One region of the Peribacillus sp. BM1 genome, then DNA from elsewhere that is predicted to be linked to it. Evidence: riboswitches for the same ligand, from Rfam matches in the RefSeq annotation. Region 1 holds a riboswitch; each other region holds the start of a gene.
The links. A riboswitch is a leader RNA that binds a small molecule or an ion and turns the genes downstream of it on or off. The one in region 1 is predicted to bind preQ1.

Region 1 (4,595 bases):
GGTCTTCGCGACTTACTCATAAGCCCGCTACTTAGCAGGTATACTGATTTTATCAAGAACTATCCAAAATTTCGGCTCCGCACCGCCACCATTGCGATTAGGTGGTGTAGCGTGCAACCTGTGGTAAATGGTGGCGTTTTAACGCCATATTCGTTTTGTATGAATTATATTATGACAAGTGCTAACAAAAAGGAATCTAATTAATCGATTAATTAAAGGATCCTGAATTCCTTACCTAGTATGGAAAAGAGAGAATTAAAAAGTGCAATTATTGTAAGTATTCCCCGAGAAATAATCAGAAATTTCGACAAAAATGTAAAGAGGACATTGATATGAAAACGATCTGTTAGAAGTGAAAAAAATATATGTAGGAAGCTCATATCACGAAACGCATGTTTATTCTGGCAACAGAGCATTGGCTAATTATCCAATACTCTGTTGTGAATGATAATTAATTGGTAAACGCAAATGCACTTCAGTACCTTTTCCAAGCGTACTTTCAAAGGTGATATTCCCACGGTGCGTTTCAATGATCCGTGAACTAACAGTGAGTCCGAGACCCGTACCTTTTTCCTTCGATGAATAAAACGGTTCCCCAAGATGCTTGATTCGTTCCTCTTCTATACCTTGACCATTATCCTTGACATTAACAGTCACTTGATCACGGGCCATAGAAAACTCGATTGAAACCGATGTTGCTGACGCCTCAATCGAGTTCTTAATAATATTGATGAATACTTGCTTTAATTGGTTTGCTTCACATCGTATTATTGGGATGGACTCGTTTCCTTTTATTGAAATGGAAGTTCCGTTCAAGTTCGCTTCAGGTTTTAGTAATGTCACGACATCATTCATCAGTATCACGATGTTATGCTCACTAAACTTCATGTCCTGAGGTTTGGCAAGGACGAGCAATTCGCTAACAATCAAGTTAATTCGATCTAACTCACTTAACATAATGGAGTAGTAATGCTGATATTCTAATTCATTGGATTTTAACAGTTGTACGAAGCCAATTAAAGAAGTAAGTGGATTTCTGACTTCGTGAGCGACACTAGCTGCCAACTCCCCAACGACCGATAATTTTTCAGTTTTTCTCAGGATTTCTTCGGTTTCACGTATAAGCGTTACATCCTGCGCATAGCCGATGACACCGATAATTTGGTCATTTATTAGCATTGGAACGAGTGTAAAAGAAAGTAACACGGTCTCTTTGTGTTTTGTAAGAATGCAAATGTCTCCATGTGTAATCCCTGTTTTATTCTCAATGACTTCAGCCAATGATTGGTGCAATTTCTCTTTTTCATTTGAGTTTGCTAATACATCCATGATTGGAACACCGATGATATCGTCAGAACTCCAGTAAGTTACACTTTGAAAGCGCGGATTGATATTCGTAATTACTCCATCTATATCCATCATAAGCACAGGGTCAGGATTATAATCGAAGAGCGATTTATATTGCTGCTGACTTTGCAATAAATGCTGTTCAGCTTTAACCCGTTCCGTTATATCCCTTCCGATGACAACAAATGCTTTTCGTGATCCATCTTCATGAAAAAGAGGAACTTTTATCGTATCAAATGTTTTGTGATTCCCATCTGGCATTGGGATGATTTCTTCACACCGAGTAACTTTCCGGTTTACCCACGTTTCCTCATCTGAAATCTCACAATACTCTAATGCATCTTTATAAAAATCAGTGTATTGAGCTAATTCACTATCTTTTTTTCCTTTATAATCTACATGCTCTAGCTGAAATAATTCAAGTCCAAACTTATTGGCCTCAGTCCAACGTCCTTGTCCATCTTTGAAATTAACAAAATCAGCCATTGAATGGATCAAAGTTTGCAGGCGTTCTTGTTCCTCTTTTAATAACGTATAGCCTTTTCTCTTTTTTAGAAAAAAATAGAGGATAGCTGCAGTAATAACAATAAAGATAATCCCTTCGAATCTATGAACCATAAGCAATTTTTGATAGGGGACATTTGTAATAGTAAGATACCATTCTGTCAAAAATAGAATGGATAAGCCACAGAAAATGTATATGCATATAATTAATTTTGACATGGGAGCTCTCCTTTGTTTGATGCAAAGTTTAGGATGAAAAGCCTCATATTAAATTTTAACATATGGAGCAATTGATATGGGAGAAACGCAAGAAAAGTGAAGGGGGATTTTATTTGGTGAAGGCTAACTGGAGAGGGAAAAAGTAAAAGGACCGCCAAGTTGCTTTGGCAATCCTTTTGAAATTATAACAGCTTATTAAAATTTATACGTTTATGAATCGCATAAATTACTGGAATTCCAACTAACATGACAGCAAATTCACCTACAGCTGTTGTGAACCATGTGAATAGGAATGGGAAGTTTAATGCGAGATTCAGCTCAAGAGCAATCATAAACATTGTGAACGTAAACACAAGTGTATTCACCATCATTAACGCCAGTTTGTTTTTGATATATCGTCCAGCAAAGATGGTAATCAATAACGAAAGCACAGATTGACCGACTCCAAAAACTAAATCATACGGCACCATCGGTGAAAATAGTAGATTCGTTAAAAAGACTCCCATTACAATTCCATAAAAATACTTCTTATTGAATACGATTAAATGATTAAACATTTCTGATACTCGAAATTGAATATTAGTAAATCCAAATGGTTGAATCAAAAATGACACTGCAATATACAAAGCAGCTAAAATCGCATTAACGACTAGCGTTTTAGTTTTCATACATATCTCTCCCTAGTTTTTTTTCGTGGGATGGTTGCGAACCACGTAATCTAAGTTTTGCACTCGACTATCAATAGTACATTAGTTGGGTAGGATGCGTCAATGGGGATATTCGGAAGTAAAGGATAGGGATAGCATATCAGTCATTCGAGTTGCCTTACTGTTGTAAGGTGTGTATCCTTTAAATAAATTTGAAGCTGAGAGGATGAGTTTGGTTGGCAATGAAAAGGTAAGAGCCCATTTTAAAAAGTATGATCGCAAGGATGATGTGATGGAATTCGAAACATCAAGCGCAACAGTGGATGAGGCAGCGGCAACGATTCAAGTTATTCCCGCACGTATCGCTAAAACGATATTGTTTTGAGGAGAAGGAGACAATGCACTATTAATTGTAGCGGCAGGTGATGCAAAGATTGATAATAAAAAATTCAAGAATCTATTTGGGTTTAAAGCAAGAATGCTTCCACCAGAAGAAGTTTTTTTGCAAACCGGTCACGAAATCGGCATCCTCTTTTATTTATATCGAAATGGGGACCTGTTCAAGAATAGTTCTGCCTTCTTCCAAAGAGAGAAAAGCTACATAAGAATAAGCCATTTCGCTATTTTTCGTCATTGAATGGGGAAAAATATATAAATTTACAATGAAAACGCTTTTATTTTCAGAAAATACAGTGTAGAATGGTGGAGAATAAACTGCAATTTGAATAGATAGATTGATAGGGGGACGTTTAAGAGAAACGAATCTACTTATTTATTCATTTGTGCAAACGGTTTCACTGGTTGTTTTTGTGAGAAATACATGAAAAAGGGGATGGGTTCATTGAAATTGAAGAAGGTAACAGGCATTGCCTCAGCAGTATTAGCGTCATCGTTATTCTTAGCAGGGTGCTCTTCATCCGATAAAGCCTCTGGGGATCAGATTACATTAGACGTTTTCCAATTTAAAGTAGAATTCAAGAATCAATTTGAAGAATTGGCGAAGGCTTATGAAGAAGAGAACCCTGATGTGAAGATTAAGATCTCTACAGTAGGGGGCGGAAATGATTATAAGCAATCTTTAATTACGAAGTTTACTTCTAAAGAAGAGCCGGCCATATTCAATGTCGGAGGGCCAACGGATGTTGAACAATTTGGCGATCGCTTGACAGATTTAAGCGACACAAAGGCAGCAAAAGCAGCTTTGGATGGGACACTTGATGGAGTAACTTTAGATGGTAAAGTACTTGGCTTACCATTTAACCAAGAGGGGTACGGATTTATTTATAACAAACGTATTTTTAAAGAAGCTGGCATTAACGCAAAAGAGCTTACCTCTTATGAAGCGTTGAACGAAGCGGTTGAAAAATTGGATGCTAAAAAGAAAGATTTGAAAATCAAAGCGGTATTCGCTTTCCCTGTTAAGGAAAAATGGGTAACAGGTAACCACCTTTCCAACGTTTTCTTAGCTTCCGAATTTGGTGGAAACGTAATGACTGCCTATGAATCTCCAACCGTTGCTTTTACAAAAGGTGATCAGTTGAAGCAAATGATCGATCTACAAAATGAGTTTTCTGTACAGCCGACAACAAGCCTTGATTATTCCCAACAAGTGGAGGAACTTTTCTCACTTGAACAAGTAGCCATCATTCAGCAAGGTAACTGGGTGTATAACACCGTCTTAGACATGGATCCAGAGCTAGCAGAAAAGAATATTGGTATCATTCCAATTCCTGTAAATGGTGAAGCAAAAATGCCGGTCGGCGTACCGAATTATTGGGCGGTTAACAATAAGGTAGATGACGCAGTAGCAGAAGAAGCAAAGAAATTCCTAGATTGGATGTACACTTCTGATACTGGTAAACAAGCAGTGTTAAAAGA
Region 2 (4,595 bases), 520 kb from region 1:
AGGACCTTAGAGACAGAACTTTGAAGCAATTCGCAAGCTTTTTTACCGGACTTTTTGAACTACCTCTATAAAGAGTATTTCTCTAAATTAGTATTTCAACCATTTAATTGTTGGAGCCTCGAGGACTTTTAGATACCAAAAGGGGGTAGCCAGACTTAGTCAGTTTGGCTACTCCCTTTGACTCTTATGCAAAAGAATTGAATGGTGGTTTAAAGGATAGGACTTTACGAGTAAACCTGAAAAAGATTGCTAGCTGAGCATAATGAGGAATCTGACAACATAATTCCTCTCTTTTAACCTGCATACTTTAAGCACCTTTTTACTTGTATATCCCCCCTGAATCGATTCCAAGTCTCAACTTGGATAAAACGTAGAGAGAAAATAGCGAGAGACAAATCAAGTGCCCAATAAAAAGGCTATCCGGAAGGGGGGATACCGGGGAGAACAAGAATAAAAAATTAGGAGACTGTAAAACTCAACTTACTAATTAAATAAAAATTTTTATGCAATACGATCTTCCTTGTGAATGTCATTAGGTTCGCTTTTATAATAGTATTTTCCTTTTGTGAAAATTGCTATAATGACTGTAAGTATAGCTGCTAGAATCGCCGCAAAGAAGGCTGCAGTACTTTGTAAGAACGCTCCCATATATCCTGATGCTGCTATTGTCCCTAGGCCGCTTGCAATTAGTAAAGATACGACTCCAACGGGATTCCATTTATATAAATACCTCTGCCGTGCCTCATAATAACCAGGTCCAATTTTCAGTAATTTTTTCACAACCATGGCGTCAGTGACTAATATGGCAGCCCAAGCCAATAAAAAGACTCCCTGGAATGTCATAGCTGTATCCAAATGATCCACTATGTCAAATAGCATTAAAATGATCGCGGATATACCTGATACAATAACCCAGAATCGTCTGCCAGGTGTAAATTTAAAGATGTTTTCGAAGAAGTTAGACAATGATAAGGAACTGCTATATATATTTGTCACATTAATTCTCAATTGGGTTAGCATGGTGAATAATGCTCCTCCAATACCAAGAAGCAGTACGATGTAAACCCCTGGATTTGGTTCGCCCAGACGAACACCAAACCATATGCCAAGACCACCCATGACACCAAAACAGAAAATCTGTGGAATAAATCCAATCGCAACCGATCCTACTTTGATATCTTTTGGTTTAAGGAAACGGGCATAGTCCGAAGCAAGAAGGGCCGTCAAACCCATGATCCCGTGGTGCATGCCGATACAAAGCAATAAAGCTTTACCCCCGACTTGAACGCCATCCGGCATATATGTCCAAAAACTCCCTTCATATACTGACGGTGTGTAAATGGATACAATGATTGCGGTTACCAAAAAAACAGCAAAAATAGGTAAAGACCACTTTTGTAATTTATCCAATTGTTTTATACCAAACCAATTCAAAGGGATAACGATTGTTCCGAAGAGAACGATTAGCACCCATTGTGGAATGACCGGGAAGAAGGTATGAATGGCTGAAACTAAAATCAAGCCTTCAAACGCACAATACATAATGAAGTTTGTTGCATAAATGAACGAGGTTAATGATGCGCCTATATAGCCAAATCCGCCCCCTCTGGATAATAAATTGACGTTCATACCGGATTTTGCTGAAAGATAAGCAATGAATGTTCCGAGTATACCGGCTACGATTATCGCATATATGGAGGATATAATGGCATTAATGGCTCCGAATTTAAGCGCCATAACGCTTCCCATTTGAAAATAAAAAATGGCTGTTGCTATACCAAAGGTAATATTTGTAATACTTAACCAACCCATATTCCTTTGTTGCCGTGGCACTCTATCTAATGAATAATCATCTTTCATTTCTTCTTTCACTTTGTGATCTGTTACATTGACAGATCTCATACGTATCCACTCCTTTTTGTGTATTATTTCACAAATTAGTTTCTGGCTGCTATGCACAGATTCATCATCTCGCTACATTCTATATTCAATATATCAATATAACTAGGAAATTATCAAACGTCATTATTGCGGTTGCTTGGTGTTTAGACTACTAAAAGTCCGCTACATCTACCAATTCCTCCTTATATCATAGGATTTGTAGCATATACTACATAATCGATGGAATATTGATGCTATCTTCAGACTCATTAGAATTGAAAATAGCATTTGCACTTTTGTAGAAACGTGTGTTATGAATTTCCAGAAACTTTCTTTGAGCATATTAACTATGTTGTACACCCGCCTTCTATAATAAAACGATATAAAGTTCAACTAATTGGGCCTTTACGGGCAGTTATCCTCACCTAGGTTTTCTCGTTCCGACTCATAATCTTGAGGTGGGGGTTTTACTGCCCGTTAATCTGCGATAAAGTTTCAATTGACGTTTTGCCAAGTGTTCTTTATGATATGAAAGAGAATTCCCGTACGTAAGCGGGAGAGGTTCATAGCTGATACCCTCTATAAAAAACTATGGATACATGGGAATTTACCATGTCCATACTGGGCATGGTTTTTTATGTTTTATCCTTTTAGTTGCAATAGAATGATTAGCGAAGCTCTCTTTTAAAACAGTGTCGGGAAACCATTTACAAGGGGGATTTTTTTATGTCTGGCCGAAGCAATGAAGAAGGTTTAAAGGATTTGACATTATTAGGTAATCAACATACACAATATTCATTTGATTATGCCCCGGAGGTATTAGAGGCAGTAGATAATCTTCATTCGAATCGTGATTACTTCGTGAAATTTAATTGTCCGGAGTTTACTAGTTTATGCCCACTGACACACCAGCCTGATTTTGCAACGATGTATATTTCTTACGTTCCAGATCAAAAAATTGTCGAGAGTAAATCGCTAAAATTATATCTTTTTAGTTTTCGTAATCATGGTGATTTCCATGAAGATTGCGTTAACATTATTATGAACGATCTAATAAAATTACTTGACCCAAGGTATATTGAAGTTTGGGGGAAATTTACACCACGTGGTGGAATTTCCATCGATCCATGGTGCAATTATGGGAAACCAGGTACCAAGTACGAAGAGATGGCGAACTTCCGTTTGATGAATCATGATCTTTATCCTGAAAAAGTCGACAATCGTTAAGTGAAGAAACAAGACAAGAGGATACAGAAGTTTCATTTCAAAATCATAGACCTCTTGTGAATCTATAGTTTTTAAAATAATAATGGAAAAACGGAAATTCTACTAGTAGAATTTCCGTTTTTTTTATTTTTTTAATAGTAAATACATAAAATAAGGAGCGCCGATTAACGAGACCATGATACCTGCAGGAATACCATCAGGGTCGACTATATTACGACCGATAGTATCAGCGAGTAATAATAACCAACCGCCCATGAGAATAGAAACTGGGATAAATAATTGATTTCGTGGGCCGACTAATGCTTTGGCAATATGTGGAGCCATAAGGCCAATAAAAGCAATTCCACCTGTAACAGAAACGGCAGAAGCAGCTAAAGCAACGGCTGTTAAAAGCAATACGATACGTTCTTTTTCGATAGAAACACCAACACCGATTGCCACTGGCTCACTTAATCCAAGGATATTCAAACGATTTGCTTTGTATAAAGTAAATGGAATGAGAATGACTAACCACGGAAGCATAGCCAAAATGAAAGGCCAATCCGTTCCCCAAATATTTCCGGCTAACCATTTCGTAATAAAATCGACTTTTTCTCGTTCTGAAGCTGATATAAGTACAATCATTGCTCCGGAAAGAGCCATGGATAAACCAACTCCGACTAATACGAACCTCGTTGGTTGCAAACCTACCTTGCGATTATATGACAAGATGTATAGGAAGAAGGCTGTTAGTAATGCACCAGCAAACCCGACTAATGGTAGCATATACACAAATGAACCAACATCTATTGAAAAAAATAAAAAATAAATCGTGATTGCCAAACCTGCTCCAGAGTTAATTCCTATAATGCCGGGGTCAGCTAAATCATTTCGAGTGACTCCTTGTAAAATAGCACCAGATAAAGCAAGTGCCATACCTGCTAATAATGTAATAAAAATTCGAGGGAGCCGAATAGAAAATAGAACAAATTCCTCTTTAAATGTGCCTTGACCTATTATGGTTGGAATAAGGCGATCATAGGAAAGAGAGGCGTAGCCTAACCCCATTCCTATTATGGTCGTTATTAAAATCAATAATAGGAAAATGCATAAAATTATTCTTTGTTTTTTGACTAACGCTGGCTGAATCATGAGAAAGCCTTGCCCCCTTTATGAACGATAAATAGGAAGAAAGGTAAACCTATTATTGAAACGATGGCAAATACAGGTGTTTCATAAGGAGAATACAAAGTTCGTCCAAGTGTATCAGCCAGAAGCATAAAAGAAGCTCCTAGAATGGCTGACATGGGGATAATATAGCGATAATCTGTGCCAATTATTGCCCGAGCAATATGTGGGATCATTAAGCCGATAAAGGCCATATTTCCAACTAGCGCAACAGAAGCACCAGCAAGAAGAATAATGACAATAAAAAGAATAACTTTTATTTGTGTTGTTTTTTGACCTAACCCAACAGCGACTTCTTCATTTAAACTAAGAATCGTCAA
Region 3 (4,595 bases), 350 kb from region 1:
ACTTAATCGTTTGAATTATAAAATCGATAACTATGAAAGTCATGTTGTTCCAGCTGAAAAAGGACTTCGTGAATTTGATGAATGAAAGTTGCACACAAAAATTTATTTTCGATGTTTCTACATATATGCGAAACGGAGTGGGAAATAAGTGAAAATTTTGATTTTAGGTGCAGCTGGTCAAGTTTCTCGTATGTTAACTAACCGCTTGCTCAATGAAATAGATGCAGAAATCACTCTATATGCGAGACACGCCAATTCTCGTTTAAAAGCCGCAAGTAAACGAGTAGAAATTATTGATGGTGACTTCAATGATAAAGCAAAACTAGTCGAAGCAATGTCTGGCGTTGATGTTGTTTATTTAAATGATATGCGTAACGCAAAAGCAACACAATCTATTGTTTCGGCAATGGATGAAGCTGGTGTAAAACATCTGATTGGTGCAACAGTCTTAGGTATTTATGATGAAGTCGCTGGTGCATTTGGCCGCTGGAATGATGCAATGGTCGGATCTAGCGTAGCATTATACAAATCTGCAGCGAAGGTAGTCGAAGACTCTGACCTAGATTACACACTACTTCGTTTAACTTGGCTTTATAACCAAGAGGGTAACGAAGATTATGAACTGACTATAAAAGGGGAACCATTTATTGGCGCACAGGTTACACGACAGGCTGTAGCGCGTTTGATCATGGATTTACTTGCTGATAATACGAAATATATTGGCAAAAGTTTAGGAGTCAGTGAACCCAATACAGATTTTGAAAAACCGTCCTTCTATTAGTATTTCTCAATAAAAGGGGAGATCTACTATGGAAGAAAAAGTAATAGCTGGACGTGACCGGTTTGAGGAATGCGTACAAAATTAAACTATGATGTTTTATTCGGGCAAGTATGAGGTGGGAAGAAGAATTAACTCCAGAAGTTTGATTACATAACTGCGCTCATAACTTCAGGTGTATTTTAACAATTACTAACTCATCTCGAAAGGGAAAGAAAATGACTTACAAAAGATGAAATTATCGAAATGACCACTCTTCTAGCATTTTATGAAGATTAGCCAAAAGCTAAATCTTCTTTTGCGAGTGTTTTCTAAAGTATACGGTACATAAAACAGAGGAGGCTATATTATGGAATATGTAAAGTTCGGTAATACTGGTATGGATGTTTCTCGTATTTGCTTAGGAGCGATGGGGTTCGGGGATACTGAAAAATGGACCCACAAATGGGTTTTAGATGAAGAACGTAGTCGTCCAGTCATCAAAAAAGCTCTCGATTTAGAGATTAATTTCTTTGATACTGCGAATATCTATTCAATGGGCGAAAGTGAAAAAATTCTCGGACGGGCATTGAAGGACTATGCTAAACGTGACGATATTGTTCTTGCAACAAAAGTTCACCAAACAATGCGTCCAGGTCGTCCTAATAGTGGCGGATTATCTCGTAAAGAAATTATGAGCGAAATCGATCAAAGTTTAAAGCGCTTGGAAACAGATTATGTAGATTTATACATTATTCACCGCTGGGATTATGACACACCAATTGAAGAAACTATGGAAGCTCTTCATGATGTCGTTAAATCAGGAAAATCTCGTTACATTGGTGCGAGTGCTATGTACGCTTGGCAATTTCAAAAAGCGCAACGTGTAGCAGAACGTAATGGCTGGACTAAATTTGTATCCATGCAAAACCACTACAATATGATTTACCGTGAAGAAGAGCGTGAAATGATTCCGTTCTGTCGTGATGAAAACATTGCGATTACACCATATGGCCCACTCGCTTCAGGTCGTTTGACTCGTGATTGGTCTGAAACTACTCTTCGTTCTGAAACAGACATGGTTCAACATTCAAAATATGATAGTATGATGAAAGCTGATCAAGGAATTGTAGAACGTTTGGCTGAAGTAGCAAACAATCATGGTGTTACTCGTGATAAGATTGCGTTAGCATGGCTTCTTAACAAGGATCAAGTTGTTGCGCCAATCATCGGTGCCCAAAAAGAAAGTCATCTTGAAAGTGCCGTAGCTGCACTTAATATTCAGTTGACTCCTGATGAGATGAATTATTTAGAAGAGTTATACATTCCCCACCCAGTAGTAGGGGCTCTTCCAAAACCAAAATTCAATAAATAAAGGGATAATAATATGTACCAAAATATGCATTTTTTATTTTTAGTTTGAAGATCTACTGATTTTAGTCTAAAATGAACTGATGTAAATATAAATCCGTTTAATTACGGTAGAGGTTTCTAGCTACCCTCTCTAAAAAACTAAGGAAAACAGCACTGCTTTCTTAGTAGTGCTGTTTTTCTGTCGAAAAGGGGATTTTTTTAATGAAGCAAGAGAAGGCAGTAGTCGTTTTTAGTGGTGGTCAGGATAGTACGACTTGTTTATTCTGGGCGATGAAGCAGTTTAAAGAAGTCGAGGCAGTTACGTTTGATTATAATCAGCGCCATCGGTTAGAGATTGATTGTGCCAAGCAGATTGCAGATGAACTTGGCATTAAACATCATATTCTGGATATGTCGCTGCTCAATCAATTGGCGCCGAATGCGTTAACGCGTGATGACATTGCTGTAAGTGAGGGCGAAGAAGGAGAGCTTCCTTCTACGTTTGTTCCGGGGAGAAATTTGTTGTTCTTATCCTTTGCTGGGGTACTTGCCAGCCAAGTTGGTGCAAAGCATATTATTACCGGTGTTTGTGAAACAGACTTTAGCGGCTATCCGGACTGCCGAGATATTTTCATAAAGTCGTTAAATGTCACGCTGAATCTATCGATGGATCAGCCATTTGTGATTCATACACCGCTTATGTGGATGAATAAGGCGGAGGCCTGGGGCATGGCGGATGAGTTAGGTGCTTTGGAATTTGTTCGCAATAAGACATTAACCTGTTATAACGGAATCATGGCAGATGGTTGCGGGGAATGTCCGGCATGTAAATTGCGTCAAAAAGGTCTTGATGACTACTTGAGTCAGAAGGGGCAGAAATGATGTATGGATTTCGTATTGTAGATAAATTACAAAAGATCAATGAAGATATTAAATCCGATCAATTAAAATATCATACCAAACGAGTACTTGTTAGTAAGGAATTTACCTTTGATGCGGCTCATCATTTACATTGCTATGAAGGAAAATGTAAAAACCTTCATGGCCATACGTATCGCGTTATTTTTGGACTTAGTGGTTTTATCGATGATCGTGGTTTGCTCATTGATTTTGGTGACATTAAAGAAATTTGGAAAAATGAGATTGAAATTTTTCTTGATCATAAATATTTAAACGAGACGTTACCTTTAATGAATACAACGGCTGAGAATATGGTTGTTTGGATTTATGAAAAAATGGTGGAAGCATTAAAAAATAGACAAGAACAATATGATGGAGCAAGAGTTGAATTTGTCCGTCTTTATGAAACACCGACAAGCTATGCCGAGGCAAAAAGGGAGTGGATGGAAGTTGAGTAAAATTCCTGTGATGGAAATATTCGGTCCAACCATTCAAGGGGAAGGCATGGTCATCGGTCAAAAGACGATGTTTGTCAGAACGGCGGGCTGTGATTATTCTTGCTCATGGTGTGACTCGTCATTTACATGGGATGGATCCGGTAAACATCTCATTAAGCAAATGGAGCCTGACGAAATTTTGCAGCAGTTAAGAGAACTTGGCGGAGACGGATTTTCTCATGTGACCATTTCAGGTGGAAACCCCGCTCTGTTGAAGAATCTTGCTGGATTTGTCCAATTATTAAAGCAAGAAAACATGAAGACCTGTCTGGAAACGCAAGGCTCGAAGTGGCAAGATTGGATGCTTTCAATCGATGAGTTGACGATCTCGCCGAAGCCACCTAGTTCAGGGATGAAAACGAACTTTGACTCACTTGATATGATCTTCAATAAGCTCATGTCAGACGATTTTTCAGGAAATGTGAGTTTAAAGGTCGTTGTATTCAATGATGCTGATTTTGACTATGCAAAGGAAATTCATAGAAGATACCCTGGCATTCCTTTTTATATGCAGGTGGGAAATGATGATACGAAGACTGTAAATGACGCAGCGTTAATTACTCATTTGCTGAAAAGATACGAAGAGTTAATCGAACAAGTGATACAAGATGAAGAGTTAAAAGAAGTTAAAGTACTCCCTCAACTCCATGCATTAGTATGGGGGAATAAACGAGGGGTGTAAGAGAAGAGGAGTATCGATGATCAGAATTTTACTATATTTAATTGCCATTGTAACAGCCAACGTTGTGACGGCTTCTTTTGCACCGTTATCGATCGGTGTGTTTATTGTGCCAATGGGAACACTGTTTATCGGGGCAACTTTTATCCTAAGAGATTTGGTTCAAAATGCATTTGGCAGAAAGAAAACCTATTTGGCAATCGGAATCGCTTTAGCAATGTCGGCGATTGTGTCATATATATTGGGAGACACATTATTAATCGTTCTTGCGTCCGCCATTTCGTTTGTCATCTCGGAAACAACGGATACAGAAATTTACTCAAGATTGAAGCTGCCGATGGCTTGGCGAGTTTTTTATAGCGGTTTAGTCGGTGGTTTCCTTGACTCTGCTATCTTTGTCATTATTGGC

Region 2: linked by a shared signal. The riboswitch ahead of queF (preQ(1) synthase) and the one ahead of AC1MGI_RS07245 (QueT transporter family protein) in region 1 are both predicted to bind preQ1.
Region 3: linked by a shared signal. The riboswitch ahead of queC (7-cyano-7-deazaguanine synthase QueC) and the one ahead of AC1MGI_RS07245 (QueT transporter family protein) in region 1 are both predicted to bind preQ1.

What each region holds. Positions count from the first base shown of each region.
Region 1 covers NZ_CM155259.1:1,484,315-1,488,909, forward strand. The annotation lists gene AC1MGI_RS07240 (PAS domain S-box protein) at 424-2,070, opposite strand; gene AC1MGI_RS07245 (QueT transporter family protein) at 2,253-2,738, opposite strand; PreQ1 riboswitch class I at 2,745-2,789, opposite strand; partial or broken gene AC1MGI_RS07250 (YbaK/EbsC family protein) at 2,944-3,243, shown strand; gene AC1MGI_RS07255 (ABC transporter substrate-binding protein) at 3,550-4,595, shown strand, end outside.
Region 2 covers NZ_CM155259.1:963,969-968,563, reverse strand. The annotation lists gene AC1MGI_RS04650 (purine-cytosine permease family protein) at 502-1,902, opposite strand; PreQ1 riboswitch class I at 2,434-2,480, shown strand; gene queF (preQ(1) synthase) at 2,608-3,108, shown strand; gene AC1MGI_RS04640 (FecCD family ABC transporter permease) at 3,232-4,239, opposite strand; gene AC1MGI_RS04635 (FecCD family ABC transporter permease) at 4,236-4,595, opposite strand, start outside.
Region 3 covers NZ_CM155259.1:1,830,172-1,834,766, forward strand. The annotation lists partial or broken gene AC1MGI_RS08775 (MerR family transcriptional regulator) at 1-85, shown strand, start outside; gene AC1MGI_RS08780 (NAD(P)H-binding protein) at 191-781, shown strand; gene AC1MGI_RS08785 (aldo/keto reductase) at 1,128-2,132, shown strand; PreQ1 riboswitch class I at 2,236-2,279, shown strand; gene queC (7-cyano-7-deazaguanine synthase QueC) at 2,333-2,992, shown strand; gene queD (6-carboxytetrahydropterin synthase QueD) at 2,992-3,468, shown strand; gene queE (7-carboxy-7-deazaguanine synthase QueE) at 3,461-4,189, shown strand; gene AC1MGI_RS08805 (VUT family protein) at 4,209-4,595, shown strand, end outside.